4 regions of the Kineococcus aurantiacus genome follow, and region 4 is predicted to be linked to each of the others. Evidence: riboswitches for the same ligand, from Rfam matches in the RefSeq annotation. Region 4 holds a riboswitch; each other region holds the start of a gene.
What was found. A riboswitch is a leader RNA that binds a small molecule or an ion and turns the genes downstream of it on or off. The one in region 4 is predicted to bind S-adenosylmethionine.
Positions count from the first base shown of each region.

Region 1 (4,176 bases), 3.4 Mb from region 4:
GCACCGCCGGGGTGGAACAGGAAAGCCCCCAGCACCAGGTGGTCGGCGCTCACGCGCTCACCTGCGTCCAGCGGCTGGACGGCACGTCCAGCCCCAGGTTCTCCCGCAGGGTCTCCCCGCGGTACTCCCCGCGGTAGACGCCGCGGCGGCGCAGTTCGGGGACCACGGTGTCGACGAACTCCTCGATGCCCTCGGGCAGGGAGGAGAAGGCCAGCATGAAGCCGTCGGCGGCGCCGCGGGTGAACCGTTCCTGCATGTGGTCGGCGACCTGCGCCGGGGTACCGGGCAGGAAGCGTCGACGCAGCAGCGTGCGGTAGACGTCCCGCAGGGTGCGCCGGCCCTCGCCCACCAGTTCCTGCACCGTCGCGTACAGGCTCTGGACCTGGTTGGTGCCGCCGGAGAAGTCGTGCGTGAACGGCTCGTCCAGCGGCCGGTCGGACAGGTCGACCTCCAGGTGGTGCGACAGCAGGTCGAGCGCGACCCGGTCGGGGGTGAGGGACTCGATGAGTTCCAGCTTCTCGACCGCCTCGGCCGGGGTGCGCCCCAGGACGGGGGACAGGGCGGGCAGGACCAGCAGCTCGCGCGGGTCCCGGCCGGCGGCGCTGGTGCGGGCGGCGTAGTCGGCGTACAGCCGCTGCGCCGCGCCGAGGTCGTGCTCCCAGGGGGTGAAGACCGCGTCGGCGTTCGCCGCGGCCAGTGCCCGGCCGGCCGGGGAGGCGCCGGCCTGGAACAGCACCGGGTGCCCCTGGGGCGGGCGGGCGATGTTCAGGGGCCCGCGGACGTCGAAGAACTCCCCGTGGTGGCCCAGGACGTGCAGCTTCTCGGCGCGGGCGAAGAACCCCGATCCCTTGTCGTAGGTGAAGGCGTCGTCGTCCCAGCTGTCCCACAACCCGCGCACGACCTGCACGAACTCCCCGGCGCGCCGGTACCGGTCGGCGTGCGCCAGGTGGGTGCCGGCCCCGAAGTTGCGGGCCTCCTCGTCCGCGGCGCTGGTCACCAGGTTCCACGCCGCGCGTCCCTGGCTCAGGAAGTCCAGCGAGGCCAGTTTGCGGGCCACGTGGTACGGCTCGTGGTAGGTCGTGGAGACGGTCGCGGCCAGCCCGATCCGCTCGGTCAGCTGCGACAGGGCGCCCAGCAGGGTGAAGGGCTCGGTGCGGACGTTCACCACGTGCTCCACGCCGCTGGCGAAGCGGTCCCACACGTACAGCTCGTCGGCCAGGAAGATCGTCGCGAACCCGCCCCGTTCGGCGGTGCGAGCGAAGTCGGCGTAGTAGTCCACGTCCAGGTAGCGCTCGGGCTGGGCACCGGGCAGGCGCCAGCTGGTCGCGTGCTCCCCGCCGGGGTAGAAGTGCATGGCCCCCAGGACGAGCCCGCGCTCGCGCCGTTCCTGCTGCTGCCGCTCCGGGCCCCGGTCCGCGCTCACGCGCGCGTCCCGACGAGGTCGGCCCGGCGGGCACCCGGGTCAGCCACCTGAGCGCCGGGGGGCCCGGTGGGCGGGTCCGCGGACGGTGCGGTCCAGCCCACGTGCGGGGCGACCTGCTCGGCGAACAGGGCCAGCGCCTCGGCGCGGGCCCCGAAGTCGGCGGGACCCAGCTCGACCTGGACGTTGAGCTGAGTGGCGTGCTCCAGCCACGGTGAGGCCAGCAGCGAGGCGGCGATGTCCTGCGCGGTGCCGTGGTGCAGGTTCAGGCGCGCGGCCTTCTGCGCCAGCGTGGTGGCCTCGCCCAGGAAGGAGGCGCCCCAGGCGTACTTGGCCTCGATGCCCGGCGCCGCCTTCCGCAGGGCCTCCTCCCGGCTGCGCGCGGGGTGGATCGCGGTGGAGACCGCCACCCGCGGGACGACCCCGGCCGGCAGGGCCTCGTGGTAGGCCGCGGCGGTCACCTCGGCCGGCACGGTCTGGGTGGTGCCGACCAGGATCCCGTGGCCGCGGCGCGCGGCTTCGGCGGCGCTGCGCGCTGTCAGCACGGCCTCCCACACCCGATCACCCAGTCCCGGCGCCGGCGGGTTGAGCCGTTGCCCGCGGGTGGTCAGGGCGTGCCCGTCCAGGGCGTGCAGGAGACGGGTCAGCAGTTGCCCGTAGCGGTCCTTGGCGGCCTCGACGTCCGCGCCACCGGGAACGGGGTCCCCGTCGTGGGCGAAGAGTTCCAGCAGCCCGGGCGCCCCGCCGCCGTTGGCCACCCCCAGTTCGACGCGGCCGCCGCTGAGCCGGTCCAGCACCGCGGCGTCCTCGGCCACCCGCACCGGGTTCTCCAGCGGGAGGGTGACCGCTGCGGTCCCCAGGTGCAGCCGGGTGGTACAGGTCGCCAGGGCGGCCAGCAGCACGAACGGGGAGGGCAACCCGCCGCTGGTGTGCGGGCCGGACGCCTCGCGCAGGTGGAACTGCCGGACCCAGGCGGTGTCGAAGCCGAGGTGCTCGGCCGTGATGAACAGCTCCAGCTCGTCGGTGTAGGAGTGGGAGTCGGGTACGGCCTGCAGGTGGGAGAACATGGCCAGGGACAACCCCGGGGTGGCGCTCACGGCGGTGCGCTCCGATTCGCTCGAGTGTCGAGGGGGTGGGGGAGGAACGGTTGACGGGTGCGGCGACGGAACGAGTGGGCGACGGGACGGGCGCGGACGGTCCGTCGACGGCCCGGCGCAGGTCGGCCCGCCGCGAACCGCTCAGGCGCGGACCGCTCGCAGTGCAGGACGAGGAACGGGGATCAGGTCGCTGGTCGGGCCGGACAGCAGTCGCTGGACTGCAGCGCCAGGTCGACGTGACGCCGCCGCACCAGGTGCAGCCGGGGGCGTGGTCCAGCGATCGCCGTGTTCAGGTGGTGCACGCTGACCTCCGCATTCCATCGTCTTGGCGGAAGCACCTGTCAGCCCAGGGGACTGGTGGTTGCTGCGGCGTCGTCGAGCCAAGTCTCTCGGCCGCTCTGGATGGTGCGTGAATTTGATCCCATCGCGGGGACCGGTGTCAACCGTGCCGTGACCGGGCCGGCGCCGCGGTGATCCGCGCCGGCGGTGGACCCACCCCCTCCGCCGGCTACCTGCTTCCCAGCGCCGGCGAGTTCCGCGGCGTCGCCGACACACCCACCGGCATCGACGACCCGCTGCCCCTGTTCCGGCTGCGGTGGTCCGTGCCACGGAGTTCGACCCCCCGGCGGCACCGCCCACCTCGCCGGCCCGGAACAGGACCACGATCCGTCTCCGGCGCGGAACTCGCGGGTGGGGTTCGCCCACGGTTCGGCCGTCGTCGGCCGGTACCGGGCGTTGTCGTCGTCCGCCGGCGGCCGCAGGTGCTGACCGGCACGAGGCGGGTCGGGGCGTCGGTGAGGTGCCGGGCCACGATCGTGCCGGTCCCGTCGGTCGCGATCAGCTCCCCGGACATCGGCGGCGCACCCGTCTCGGCCCCCCCGGGGGGCAGGGCCGCCCACCGCTGGAGGGAGCAGGGGGGCCGGTCGGCGACGTCGCGGGCCGGGCCGCCCCGACGGCAGCTGGTGCGCCGCGCCGCTCGGCCTGCGGACCCCGCGGCGGTGGTCGGAGGCGCTCCACCCACCCGGGGACGACCCCCTGTCGCCGCCTGCGTGTAGAAGGGAGGCGTGACTCCCCTCAGCCGAGTGCTCCCGCCCCGGCGCCGCGACGGCCTCCCGCGGCGGCGAGCCCCGCGCGCTGCGGCCCGCAGCACCACGCCCGGGGGACGCCGGTGAGCGCAGCGGTGCCGGAGGGGGTGCCGGAGGGGGTGGCGGTGGGCCGGTCGGCTGGCCCCGGCGACGCCGGCGGGCCCGCTGGGCCCGTCGCCGTGGAGCTGATGGCGGCGTTGCTGGGCGAGGCCGGCCCGCTGGCGACGGAGGCCCACCGGCTCCTGTCGCCGGTGGCCGCCTTCCGCAGCACGCTGCGTGAGCGGCTCCTGGTCGACGGGCAGATCGTCCCCTTCGCCCACCGGGCCGCGGCGCTCACTCCCCGGCACAGCATCGCCGCGGTGGACGGGGCGTCGGTGCGGGAGCACCTGTACGCCGCGGACCTCGTGGTCGCCGTCGCCGTCGCGGCCGAGGGCATGACCAGCGTCGGCGGGCACCCGCTGTCGCACCGGCACTGGGCGCACGTGCGTGAGCACGAGTCGGAGAACGACCGGCTGCTGTCGGCGGCGATGGCGAGCCTGGAGCTGCAGCTGCTGGCGGACCTGTCCCACGACGT
Region 1 is NZ_JACCBB010000001.1:4,641,881-4,646,056, forward strand. It holds gene BJ968_RS22105 (NtaA/DmoA family FMN-dependent monooxygenase) at 1-53, opposite strand, end outside; gene BJ968_RS22110 (NtaA/DmoA family FMN-dependent monooxygenase) at 50-1,423, opposite strand; gene BJ968_RS22115 (LLM class flavin-dependent oxidoreductase) at 1,420-2,517, opposite strand; SAM riboswitch class I at 2,832-2,926, opposite strand; gene BJ968_RS22120 (hypothetical protein) at 3,728-4,176, shown strand, end outside.
Region 1: it holds a riboswitch for S-adenosylmethionine, as region 4 does, so the genes downstream of both, BJ968_RS22115 (LLM class flavin-dependent oxidoreductase) here and BJ968_RS05965 (sulfurtransferase) in region 4, are expected to answer to the same signal.

Region 2 (4,176 bases), 130 kb from region 4:
GCGACACCGCGGCCGTCGTGGGCGCGTTCACCATGGTCATGACGGGGTTCGGGCTGGGCTGGGCCAACGCCGCGGCCGACTACTCCCGCTACCTGCCGCGGGACGCCTCCAGCGGCGGGGTGGTGCTGTGGACGACGCTGGGGTCCTCGCTGGGGCCGGCGGTGCTGCTGGTCTTCGGGGCGCTCGTCGTGGGCTCGCAGCCGGACCTGAGCGCGCGCGTGGCGGCCGACCCGGTGGGGGCGCTGACCGACATCCTGCCGACGTGGTTCCTCGTGCCGTTCGCGGTCGTGGCCGTCCTGGGCCTGGTCGGCGGGGCGGTCATGGACATCTACTCCTCGGGGCTGGCCCTGCTCAACGTGGGCCTGCGGGTGCCCCGGCCGGTGGCGGTGCTCGTCGACGCGTGCCTCATGGTCGCCGGCGCGATCTACATCGCGTTCTTCTCGGTGGACTTCCTCACCCCGTTCCAGGGGTTCCTCATCACCCTGGGCGTGCCGATCGCGGCGTGGGCCGGCATCTTCCTGGCCGACCTCGCGACGCGGCGCGCCGGCTACGCCGAGGACGAGCTGCTCGACGCGCGGGGCCGCTACGGGTCGGTGCGCTGGCTGCCGGTCCTGACGATGGCCGGGGCGACGGCGATCGGCTGGGGGCTGGTGTCGAACGCCAACGCCTCGTGGCTGGCCTGGCAGGGGTACTTCTTCGAGCCGCTGGGGCTGGCGACGTGGGTGCCGCCGTCGGGGCAGGACGCGGGGTACTGGGACGGCGACTGGGGGTACGCGGGCCTGGGCGTGCTGCTGGCCTTCGCCCTCGGCTTCGTCGTCGTGGCCGTGTTCGGCCGGGGCGCCGTCCGCGCCCAGGAGTCGCGGTCGCACGACTCCCGGGCGTGAGGGTTCAGGCGCGCTGGACGCTGACCTTCGGCGGCGTCTGCAGCGTCTGGGCGATGACGCAGTAGCGCTCGGCCAGGGAGACCATCTTGGCCTCGGTCGCCTCGTCGGCGTCGGAGGAGAAGTCGAAGGTGATGGTCACGTCGGTGATGCCGACGGGGACCTCGCGCGCGACGCCCAGGGTGCCGCGGGCGTCCCAGTGCGCGTCGACCGTGACGGAGGCGTTGCGCAGCTCCACGCCCATCGCCGTGGCGACGCTGCGCAGCGTCACCCCGGCGCAGGCCGCCACGGCCTCGCACAGCATGTCCGCCGAGCACGCCTCGGTGCCGTCACCGCCGGCGGCGGGGTGCAGCCCGGCGCGGGTGGTGCCCGCGAAGCCGTCGACCGAGACGCCGATGGACTGGCCGTCCAGCACCGCCACGGCCCGGGCCGGGACCAGCGCCTGCGCGGGGTCCTCCCGGTAGGCGTCCTTCAACGGCTTCTGCAGGGCCCTCAGTTCGGTCGAATCCACCGGGGAAGCTTAGGCCCCGCTGCCGTTGCCGTCGCAACTTCCGCGAGACTGCCCCTGTGAAGTGGAGCACCGCCCTGAAGACCCTGCAGGACGTCGCCGACGGCTGCGCGCACGTGGGCCGCCAGCCCGAGGGGATCGTCCGGCTGAGGGTCTTCCAGGCGTGGGTCTTCGGGACCCTGCTGGGGCCCCGGACCGACGACGTCGACGACGCCACCGGGGTCCGGGTCGCCCTCGTGACCAACGCCCGCGAGGGCGAGTGCGCCTTCGGCACCCGCCCGCCCGCGGCCGGGCACTGGCTCGCCGCCTCGGGGCTGGCGACGAGACCGGCCCAGCTGTTCTTCCGGTCCGGCGAGGTGCCCGTGTGGAACCACGTCGTCGACCGCCCGGTGCGGTTCTGGACGCGCGAGGAGGGTCTCGACGCGGACGTGCTGGAGCGGCTGCGCGCCGGGGAGGGGGCCGCGCTGCGGGGCGAGCCGCCGACGCCGGCCGAGCTGGCCGCCCGCCTGGACGCCGAGCTCGCCGTGAGCCTGGAGGCGTTGCGCCGCACGGCCTCGGAGTACGACGCGAAGCGGTGGTCACCGGGTTCGCCGGAACGGCGCGGCGACGCCCTGGCCGACGCCGCGCTGGGGTACCTGGACCTGCGGACGGCCAGGGGTACCCTCCGGCCATGAGCGACGAGACCGTCCCGGACAAGCTCGCCTACCGCCTCCTCACCGGGCCCGACGACCGGTCCTTCTGCGAGAAGGTCAGCGCGGCCCTGGCCGACGGGTACGTGCTGCACGGCAGCCCGTCGGTGACGACGACCGACGGGCGCACCGTCGCCGCCCAGGCCGTCGTCCTCCCCCACGTCCTGGGCTGAGCGCCCGGCGGCCCCCGGGCGGGGGCCCGTTGCGGCACCCGTGACCGTTACCGCTGTCTGACAGGCGGTGTTAAGGTGCGGGCAGGTCATGAGTGACAGCGAGAAGCCCTGGCTGGCTGTCCGGCAACCCTCCCCCGCGGCGGGGTGCCCCAGGTGAGGACCTGGCCGGACGATCCCGTCCGGCAAGCGCGGATCGCCGGACGTCGTCGATCACGGCAGCTGCGAGCCGCGCGCCCGCCCGCACGACAACCGGAGTGTCCTCGTGTCCACCGCCCCCGCCCTGCCCGACAAGCCCAAGCGCCGCGGCCTGCTCTACGGCCTGATCGCCGCCGTCGTCGTCATCGCCGTCGTGATCGTCGCGATCGTCCTGGGCACCCGCGACGACTCCACCAGCACCTCGGCCTCCGGCGGTGAGGCCAGGACGGTGAAGATCGGCGTCGCCGACAAGTCGCTGCCGTACTGGACGACCTACACCGAGCTCGCCGAGTCCAAGCTCGGCGTGACGGTCGAGCTGGTGAACTTCTCCGACTACACGCTGCCGAACCCGGCGCTGTCGCAGGGGGAGCTGGACCTGAACCAGTTCCAGCACATCCAGTACCTGGCGAACTACAACGCCACCGCGGACGACGACCTGCAGCCCATCGGCGCGACCGCCGTGTACCCGCTGCCGCTGTACTCCCTCACCGCGAAGTCCGCCGCCGAGCTGCCCGCCGACGCGCAGGTCGCGATCCCCAACGACGCCATCAACGAGGCCCGCGGCCTCCTCGTGCTGCAGCAGGCCGGCCTGGTCACGCTGAAGGACGGCGGCACCGCGTTCTCCACGACGAACGACATCGAGTCCTCGAAGGTGAAGGTCACCACCGTCGCCGCCGACCAGACCGCCAGCGCCCTGCAGTCCGGGTCGGTCGCCGCCGCCATCGTCAACAACAACTACGCGACCGCCGCGAAGCTGTCCGACGAGAACATCATCGTCAAGGACGACCCGACCGCCGCCGCGGCCGCGCCGTACGTCAACATCTTCGCCGCCCGCAAGGCCGACGTGGACGACGAGACCTACCTCGACCTGGCCGCGCTGTGGCACGACCCGGCCGTGCAGGAGGTCTTCCTGCAGGACAACCCCAGCGCGGTCGTGCAGGACACCCCCGCCGCGGACCTGCAGGCGGAGACGGTGAAGGTCGAGGCCGACGCGAAGGCCGCCCAGGGCAAGTGACCGCGCTCATCACCCTGGAGAACGTCTCCAAGCGCTTCGACCGCCGCGACGGGTCCTCCGTCGCGGCGGTCGACGCCGTTTCGCTGGAGGTGCGGACCGGTGAGGTGCTCGCGGTCATCGGGTACTCCGGTGCCGGCAAGTCCACCCTGGTCCGGCTGCTCAACGCCCTGGAGAAGCCGACGTCGGGCAGCGTCCTCGTCGGCGGCCAGGACCTGACGAAGCTGTCCGAGGGGGAACTGCGGGCGGCCCGCTCGAAGATCGGGATGATCTTCCAGCAGTTCAACCTCTTCCGGTCCCGGACCGTCGCCGGGAACGTCGCCTACCCGCTGAAGGTCGCGGGCGTGGGCAAGGCCGAGCGCGACCGGCGCACCGCCGAGCTCCTCGACTTCGTCGGGCTGCTCGACCGCGCGCACTCCTACCCCGAGCAGCTGTCCGGCGGGCAGAAGCAGCGCGTCGGCATCGCCCGGGCGCTGGCCACGAACCCCCCGCTGCTGCTGGCCGACGAGGCCACCAGCGCGCTGGACCCCGAGACCACGACCGAGGTGCTGTCGCTGCTGCGCCGGGTCAACGCCGAACTGGGCGTGACGATCGTCGTCATCACCCATGAGATGGACGCCGTGCGCCAGATCGCCGACCGCGTCGCGGTCATGGAGGACGGCAGGCTCGTCGAGATCGGCGACGTCTACGACGTGTTCTCGGACCCGCGGACGGCGGC
Region 2 is NZ_JACCBB010000001.1:1,114,220-1,118,395, forward strand. It holds gene BJ968_RS05270 (cytosine permease) at 1-884, shown strand, start outside; gene BJ968_RS05275 (OsmC family protein) at 889-1,392, opposite strand; gene BJ968_RS05280 (DUF7711 family protein) at 1,449-2,063, shown strand; gene BJ968_RS05285 (DUF1737 domain-containing protein) at 2,060-2,251, shown strand; SAM riboswitch class IV at 2,336-2,446, shown strand; gene BJ968_RS05290 (MetQ/NlpA family ABC transporter substrate-binding protein) at 2,514-3,461, shown strand; gene BJ968_RS05295 (ATP-binding cassette domain-containing protein) at 3,458-4,176, shown strand, end outside.
Region 2: it holds a riboswitch for S-adenosylmethionine, as region 4 does, so the genes downstream of both, BJ968_RS05290 (MetQ/NlpA family ABC transporter substrate-binding protein) here and BJ968_RS05965 (sulfurtransferase) in region 4, are expected to answer to the same signal.

Region 3 (4,176 bases), 2.4 Mb from region 4:
TGCCGAGCGTCGTGGTCCCCGACGAGGCCGTGACGACGGTCGTCGACGGGACGGGGCAGCTGCCCGCCAAGCTCGCCGCGCTGCGCGCCCACGCCACCCAGATCAGCCTCGACCTCGACGCCGCGCCGCCCCTCATGCGGCTGTCCAACGGCGTGCCGCAGCCGGTCTGGCCGGTCGAGCACTTCCGGCTCGTGCACGGGGTGGCCTCGGGGCCCTTCGACGCCGACGGCCGCGAGACCGACCTGTTCGCGGGGGTGGCGCCCTCGGCCTGAGCCGCGGGCGGGGCGCCGCGGACCGGCTCGGTGATGACCCGATCACGGTCCGTTGCGCCGCTCGGGTGAACGCCATCGTCCGAACGCGTCACAGAGGGTGGCCCTGCGTGAACGGGCGGGGTTGGGTGGACGCACGTCCGGAACCGCCGGGCGGACCGAGAGGAGCCGCTCGTGGCCCACGACCAGCGCACGCCCGCGCCCCCCGCGCCCGTGGCGCGCCCCGCCCGCGACAGCGCCGACGTCGGCCGGGCGCGCGAGCGCAACCGCCGCCGCCGCACCCGGGCGCTGCTCCTGGCCGTCCTGGCCGCCGTGCTCCTCGTCGACGTGCGGCTGGCCCTCGGCGGCTCCCTCGTCCCCTCGCTGCCCGCCGTCGACCCGATCTACGTCATGGTCGGCGTCTTCTTCGCGCTGATGATCGCGCTGCTGCTGGGGCAGACGCTCGTCTCGGGCCGGTCCCCGCACGTCGTGTACCGGCCCGAGCAGATCGACGTCTCCCTCGACGACGTCGTGGGCCTGGACCCCGTCAAGGAGGACGTCGAGCGCAGCCTCGACCTGTTCCTGTCCGCCCGCACCTTCCGCACCCGCATGGGCGGCCGGCCCCGCCGCGGCCTGCTGTTCGAGGGCTCGCCCGGCACGGGCAAGACCCACATGGCCAAGGCCATGGCCCGCGAGGCCGGGGTCCCGTTCCTCTTCGTCTCCGCGACCAGCTTCCAGTCCATGTGGTACGGCGCGACGGCCCGCAAGCTGCGCTCCTACTTCAAGGCGCTGCGCAAGGCCGCCCGCCGCGAGGGCGGGGCCATCGGGTTCATCGAGGAGATCGACGCGATCGCCGCCGCGCGCGGCGGGATGAGCGCCGCGACCGCGACGGTCCCGCCCGCCAGCTCCGTCGTGGGCTGCGGCGGGCTGACGAACCTGCCGATGGCCGGGCCCGCGGCGCAGACCCCCGCGCTGCACGTCGAGCGCCTCGCCTCCAGCGAGGGCGCCAGCGGCGTCGTCAACGAGCTCCTCGTGCAGATGCAGTCCTTCGACGAGCCCACCACCTCCGAGCGGGTCGTCGGCTGGTTCGTCGACACCGCCAACCGGTTCCTGCCCGCCCACCGCCGGCTGACGCGGCCCGTGAGCGAACCCGTCGAGGTCCTGCTCATCGCCGCGACCAACCGAGCCGACGCCCTCGACCCGGCCCTGCTGCGCCCGGGCCGCTTCGACCGCCGGATGAGCTTCGGCCTGCCGGACAAGAACGGCCGCCGCCAGCTCGTCGACCACTTCCTGGCCCGCAAGGCCCACGAACCGGCCCTCGACGACGCCGAGCGGCGCGACGCCCTGGCCGGGATCACCAACGGCTACTCGCCCGTGATGATCGAGAACCTGCTCGACGAGGCCCTCGTCAACGCCGTCCGCCGCGACGGCGAGGGGATGAGCTGGGCCGACCTGGAGCACGCCCGCCTGGTCACCGAGGTGGGCCTGGGGCAGCCCGTCGCCTACACCGACCACGAGGCCCGGCTCATCGCCACCCACGAGGCCGGGCACGCGACCGTGGCCTGGCTCGTCGCCCCGCAGCGCCGGCTGGAGATCCTCACGATCGTCAAGCGCGCCGGCTCCCTCGGGCTGCTCGCCCACGGCGACGCCGAGGACGTCTACACCCGCTCGCGCACCGAGCTCGCCGGGATGATCAAGATCGCCTTCGGAGGGCAGGTGGCCGAGGAGCTGTTCTTCGGCGACGTGTCCACCGGCCCCGCCGGGGACCTGCAGTCCGCGACGTCGGTCGCCGCGCAGATGGTCGGCTCGGCCGGCATGGCCGGCACGCTGGTGTCCTTCGCCGCCGTCCAGCAGGGCGCCTTCGCCGACGGCAACCTCGTCTCCCGCGTCCTGGGCGACGGCGAGGGCCGCCGCCTCGTGGAGAACCTGCTGAGCGAGCAGAAGGAGTCCGTCCGCGAGCTCCTCGAGCGCAACCGGCACCTCGTGGCGGCCCTGCGCGACGCGCTGCTGGAGCGTCACGAGCTCGTCGGGCACGAGATCACCGACGTCCTGGAGGCGGCGCGGGCCGCGCACGCGGCCCCGGCCGTCATCGACCTGCGCGACCCGGCCCCGGTCCACCGGGACCTGTGAGACCCGTCGCGCCCGGGGCCCGGAGGGGAGCCCCGGCCGCGACGTCAGCACCCGGCCACCCCGCGCGTCGCGGGGTGGCTGGACCCGCGCGGGGGGCGTGTGGTTCGCTGGCGCCAGGTCATGAGCGCCAGCGCCAAGCCCCGGCTCGCTGGCCGGCAACCCTCCTCGTCGTGGGGTGCCCCGGGTGAAGACCTGACCCTGGTGCCCCGGGCACGGGTAAGGACGAGCCGGTGCACGCCCTCCCGCCTCCGGGCGCCGACGCGTCCGCGACCGAGGAGGACCCTTGAGCACGACCACCCTGGCCCCGACCACCCCGACCCCGAGCACCCGACCCGTGCGCGAGCGCTTCGCCCCGCTGCTGCAGCGCATCGCCGAGGGCGCGGTGGCCCGCGAGCAGGACCACGAGCTGCCGCGCGCCGCGGTCCGCGAGCTGCTCGACGCCGGGTTCGGCCGGCTGCGGCTGCCCGTGGCCGAGGGCGGTGAGGGGCTCGACCTCGTCGAGCTCGCCGAGCTCCTCGTCGACCTGGCCACGGCCGACTCCAACCTGCCGCAGGTCTTCCGCGGGCACGTCGCGTGGGTCGAGCAGGTCCTGAGCCTGCCGCCGGGGGAGCACCGGGACCGCTGGGTGGAGCGCATCGTCGCCGGTGAGCTCGTGGGCAACTCCTGGAGCGAGGTCGGCGACGGCGTCACCGGCGAGCAGCAGACCGTCGTGACGACCCGCGAGGGGCGCACGAGCGTCACCGGCCGCAAGTACTACACGACGGGCACGATCTTCGCGGACTGGACCGACGCCACGGCCCGCCGGCTCCTGCCCGACGGCTCCTTCGAGGTCGTCACCGTCCTGGTCCCCGTGCGCGCGCCGGGCGTGGAGGTCTCCGACGACTGGGACGGCTTCGGCCAGCAGCTGACCGGCACGGGCACCCTGGTCCTGGACGACGTCGAGGTCGACCCCGCCGACGTCGCACCCTTCACCGACCGGTTCCGCTACCAGACAGCCCTGTACCAGCTGGTCCTGCTGGCGGTGCACGCCGGGATCGCGGCCGCCGTCGAGCGCGACACCGCCCAGCAGGTGCGCGCGCGCACCCGCACCTACACCCACGGCCTGGCCCCGCTGGTGCGCCACGACGCGCAGGTGCTCTCGGTGGCCGGGGAGATCTCCGCGACCGCCTTCACCGCCCGCGCCCTCGTGCGCGCGGCCGCCCAGGCCGTCCAGGCCGCGGCCGACACCGCCGGCGAACCGGGCACCGACCGGGACCGGGCCGCCAACGTGGAGGCGGAGATCCGCACCGCCCAGGCGCAGGTCGTGCTCTCCGAGGCCGTGCCGCGGGCCGCGACGCTGCTGTTCAACACCCTGGGCGCCTCCGGCACCTCCCGGGCCCGGGACCTGGACCGGCACTGGCGCAACGCCCGCACGGTCGCCTCGCACAACCCGGTGATCTACAAGCAGCGCATCGTGGGGGACTGGTCGGTCAACGGCACCGAGCCGCCGTTCGTGTGGGACATCGGCACCCACGCCTCGGTGGCCCGCGGCGCTCAGGCGGAGGGCGCCACCCGGTAGTGGTACGCGTGGTGCACGGCGAAGCCCTGCCCCGCGTACAGCGCCCGCGCGCCGGTGTTGTCGGCCTGCACCTGCAGGTACGTCGACGCCGCGCCGCGCGCGCGGGCCCAGTCGGCGACCTCGGCCAGCACCCGCCGGCCCAGCCCGCGCCGGCGGTGGGTGGGGGCCGTCTCCACGGCCGTCACCCCCGCCCAGCCGGGGGACAGCGAACCCCGCGCGATCGCCACCGTCCGCCCGTCG
Region 3 is NZ_JACCBB010000001.1:3,697,331-3,701,506, forward strand. It holds gene mshB (N-acetyl-1-D-myo-inositol-2-amino-2-deoxy-alpha-D-glucopyranoside deacetylase) at 1-272, shown strand, start outside; gene BJ968_RS17795 (AAA family ATPase) at 444-2,378, shown strand; SAM riboswitch class IV at 2,495-2,607, shown strand; gene BJ968_RS17800 (acyl-CoA dehydrogenase family protein) at 2,662-3,936, shown strand; gene BJ968_RS26885 (GNAT family N-acetyltransferase) at 3,912-4,176, opposite strand, start outside.
Region 3: it holds a riboswitch for S-adenosylmethionine, as region 4 does, so the genes downstream of both, BJ968_RS17800 (acyl-CoA dehydrogenase family protein) here and BJ968_RS05965 (sulfurtransferase) in region 4, are expected to answer to the same signal.

Region 4 (4,176 bases):
AGCGTGGCAGAGTTCTCAGCCGTCGTCAATCTCCCGCCCGCCCCGGTGTGCGATGGTGTTCCCCCCACCGCACCCGTGACGACCCCGGGTGCTCCAGGTCCCCACCCGATCGGAGAAACCCATGACGACCGAACTGCTCCCCGACGTCCTGACGGGCCCGCTGGCCGAGCTCGACGCCGCGCTCCCGGGTGCCGTGGACGTCCGGTTCGCCGCGCACGAGGTGACGGACCGGTCCCGCGTCGACGCCCCCGCGGGGGTCCTGGCCGTCGTCCGCCCCGCCGACGTCGAGGGCGTCCAGGCGGTGCTGCGCTGGGCCACCCGGCACCGGGTGCCGGTGGTGCCGCGCGGGGCCGGAACGGGGTTGTCGGGCGGAGCGGTCGGGGTGGCCGGCGGGATCGTGCTGTCCACCGAGCGGCTGGACCGGATCCTCGAGATCGCCCCCGCCGACCAGGTGGCCCGGGTCGAACCCGGCGTGCTGGGCGCCGACCTCGACGCCGCGCTCGCGCCGCTGGGGTTGCGCTACGCCCCGGACCCGGCGAGCTGGCGCGTCTCCAGCATCGGCGGCAACGTCGCCACCAACGCCGGGGGGTTGCGGTGCGCCAAGTACGGCGTCACCCGCGAGTCGGTGCTGGCCCTCGACGTGGTGCTGGCCGACGGGACCCTCGTCTCGACGGGGCACCGCTCCATCAAGGGGGTCACCGGGCTGGACCTCGTGGGGCTGTTCACGGGCTCGGAGGGGACGCTCGGGGTCGTCGTGGGCATCACCGTGCGGCTGCGGCCCCGGCCGGTCCGGGAGGAGACCGTCGCGGCCTGGTTCGACTCCGTCGACGCGGCCGCGCAGGGCCTGCTGGCGATCACGGCGGGGACGGCGCGACCGGCCGTCGTCGAGCTGCTGGACGGCCCCACGCTGGGCGACGTCGACGCCCACTCGGGCACGTCCCTGGCCGCCCACGGCGACGCGCTGCTGCTCGTGCAGACCGACGGGCACGGGGCCGAGGCCGAGGCGGCCGAGGTGGAGGCGGCGCTGGCCGGGGCCGGGGGGCGCACCCGCCGCCTGCACGGCGACGACGCGGAGTTCCACTGGGAGCTGCGCCGGACCGGCCGTGGTCCGCTGGAGGACGAGCTGGCCGTGGGCGAGGACGTCGCGGTCCCGCTCTCGCGCATCGGGCAGTTCCACCGGGAGATCACCAGGATCGGTGCGGCGCACGGGGTCTCGGTGCGCGCGGTGGCCCACGCCGGGGACGGGAACTTCCACCCGCTGCTGTTCGCCGACGAGGTCCCCGGTGCCGCCGAGCGCCTGGAGGCGGCCGCCGACGAGGTGGTCGCGACGGCGCTGCGCCTGGGCGGGACCATCAGCGGCGAGCACGGCATCGGCACGGCCAAGCAGCGGTGGCTGGCCGACGAGCTCGCCCCGCGCGTGCGCGAGCTGCAGGCCGGCATCAAGGCCGTGTTCGACCCGCTGGGCCTGCTCAACCCGGGCAAGGCCCTGTGAGGGCGGGGGATTGACAACCGGTTCGCGGTCCCGCGAGAGTGGTGGGGCAACCATCAAGAGCGGCTGAGAGACCTGGCTCCGTGACGCCGCAGCAACCCCCCGTGCGAACGGGTGCGGGTGCTTCCGCCGGGAACGATGGAGGATCGATGCAGCACCGCACGTCCCGTGCTCCCCGGCGCCGTCCGGGCAGGCCCTTCCACGCCCGCAGCCGGCGCGTGGTGGACCTGTGCCGCCGCGCCAGCAGCGCCTGTCGCTGAGGCCCGGCCCAGCGTCCTCGTCCCACCGATCCCCGGAGCACACCCATGCCCACCCCCGCCGACACCAGCGACCCCAAGTTCGCCGCCTACGCCCACCCCGACCGCCTCGTCAGCACCGCCTGGCTGGCGCAGAACCTCGGCCGCGAGGGCCTCGTCGTCGTCGAGAGCGACGAGGACGTCCTCCTGTACGACACCGGCCACGTCCCCGGCGCCGTGAAGGTCGACTGGCACACCGAGCTCAACGACCAGGTGACCCGCGACTACCTCGACGGCAAGGGTTTCTCCGAGCTGCTGTCCCGCAAGGGGATCAGCCGTGACGACACCGTCGTCGTGTACGGCGACAAGAACAACTGGTGGGCGGCCTACGCGCTGTGGGTCTTCAGCTTGTTCGGGCACCCCGACGTCCGGCTGCTCGACGGCGGCCGGGCCGCGTGGGCCGCCGAGGGGCGGGAGCTGACGACCGACACCGTCGAGCGCACCCCGACCGACTACCCCGTGGTGGACCGCGACGACAGCACGATCCGCGCCTTCCTGCCCGACGTGCGCGCGCACCTCGGCGGTCAGCTCATCGACGTGCGCTCCCCTGGGGAGTACTCCGGCCAGCTCACGAACATCCCCGACTACCCGCAGGAGGGCACCGTCCGCGGCGGCCACGTCCCCGGGGCGGCGAACGTCCCCTGGGCGCAGGCCGCCGCCGAGGACGGCCGGTTCAAGGACCGCGCCGCCCTCGAAGCCCTCTACACCACCGGTGGGGCGCACCTGGACCCCGATCAGCCGACGATCGCGTACTGCCGCATCGGGGAACGCTCCAGCCACACGTGGTTCGTGCTGACCCACCTGCTCGGCCTGCCCGACGTGCGCAACTACGACGGCAGCTGGACCGAGTGGGGCAACGCGGTCCGCGTGCCCATCGCCGTCGGCGCCGAGCCGGGGCAGGTGGCCCGGTGACGCTCCTGGAGGACGGGGCGGGGCTCGACCCCGAACTGCTCAGCGGCCCGCACCTGCTGTCGCGGCGGGCCCGGGACGTGCTGCCCGCCGTGGGGTTCGGGCCGCGCCCGGCCAGCCCCGTCGAGGGCACCATCGGCCTGCACGGCGGGGTCCCCGGGGCGGCGGCCCTGCCGCTGGCCGGGCTGTCGCGCGCCTTCGCCGAGGAGCTGGCCGACCCGGCCGCGCCGTCGCTGCGCTACTCGGTGCCGCTGGGTCTGCCCGAGCTGCGCGAGTGGATCGCGGCCGACGAGGGCACCGCGCCCCAGCGCGTCGCCGTCACCAACGGGGCCCTGCACTCCCTGGCGCTCGTGTTCGACGCGCTGCTGGACAGCGACGACGTGGTGCTCGTCGAGAACCCGACGTACCCGCTCGTCCTGACGCTGCTGCGCCAGCGGCGCGTCGACACCCGGCCGGTCGCCACCGGGCCCGACGGCATCGACCTGGACGACCTGGAGTCCCAGCTGCGGGCCGGGCTGCGCCCCAAGCTCGTCTACACGATCCCGGACTTCCAGAACCCCACGGGCACGAGCGCCCCGACGGCCTCGCGCCGGCGGCTCGTGGAGCTCGCCGAGCGGTACGGCTTCCTCGTGCTGTCCGACGACCCCTACCGCAAGCTGCGCTTCGACGGCACGCCCGCCGAGGACCTGGACCTGGCCTCCGAGCAGGTCCTGCACGTGAACACCTTCTCCAAGACGCTGGGGCCGGGGTTGAGGCTGGGCTGGATCGCCGGCCCCGAGTGGCTGATCGGCGCCGTCCTGGACGCCCGCCGCGACTCCGACCAGCACACCTCCCTCGTGGTGCAGCGGGCGGTCCACCGCTTCCTGGCGACGCCGGGGAACCTGGTCGAGGCGCTGCGGCACAGCCGGTCCGTGCTGCGGGAGCGGCACGACGCGCTGCTGGCCGCGGTCACGGAGGAACTGACCGGGGTCCTGGAGGTCCCGCCGGCCGACGGCGGCATCTTCGTCTGGGGTCGGGTCGTCGACCCCGCGATCGACCTGGAGAGGGCGCTGGAGGCGGCCCGGCAGAACGCCGTCGACTTCCCGCTCGGCCGGTACTTCAGCCCCGTCGGCCCGCACGAGTTCCCCGACCACTTCCGCTGGGGGTTCTCGGACCTGACGCCGCAGGAGCTGCGCGAGGCCGTGCACCGCGTCGCGGTCGCGTTCGCCTCCCCGCTGGCCCGCCGGTGACCGTCCGCCTCGAGACGGGTGCCGGGACGGGCGGGCCGGCCGTGGTCACGTGGGTGGCCACGGGCTGGGACGACCCGCGCGTCGCGGCCCTGCGCGCCCTCATGGACGCCGAGATCGGCCCCCGGTACGCCCACCCCGACGGCGCCCCCCGGTCCTACCCGCCGGCACCGTCCGCCGGTGAGGTCGACGTGGCGTGGCTCGCGCTGGCCGGCGGCGAACCGGCCGCGACGGCCAGCCTGCGCCGGCTGTCCGT
Region 4 is NZ_JACCBB010000001.1:1,248,625-1,252,800, reverse strand. It holds gene BJ968_RS05970 (FAD-binding oxidoreductase) at 122-1,492, shown strand; SAM riboswitch class I at 1,540-1,634, shown strand; gene BJ968_RS05965 (sulfurtransferase) at 1,795-2,697, shown strand; gene BJ968_RS05960 (aminotransferase class I/II-fold pyridoxal phosphate-dependent enzyme) at 2,694-3,923, shown strand; gene BJ968_RS05955 (GNAT family N-acetyltransferase) at 3,920-4,176, shown strand, end outside.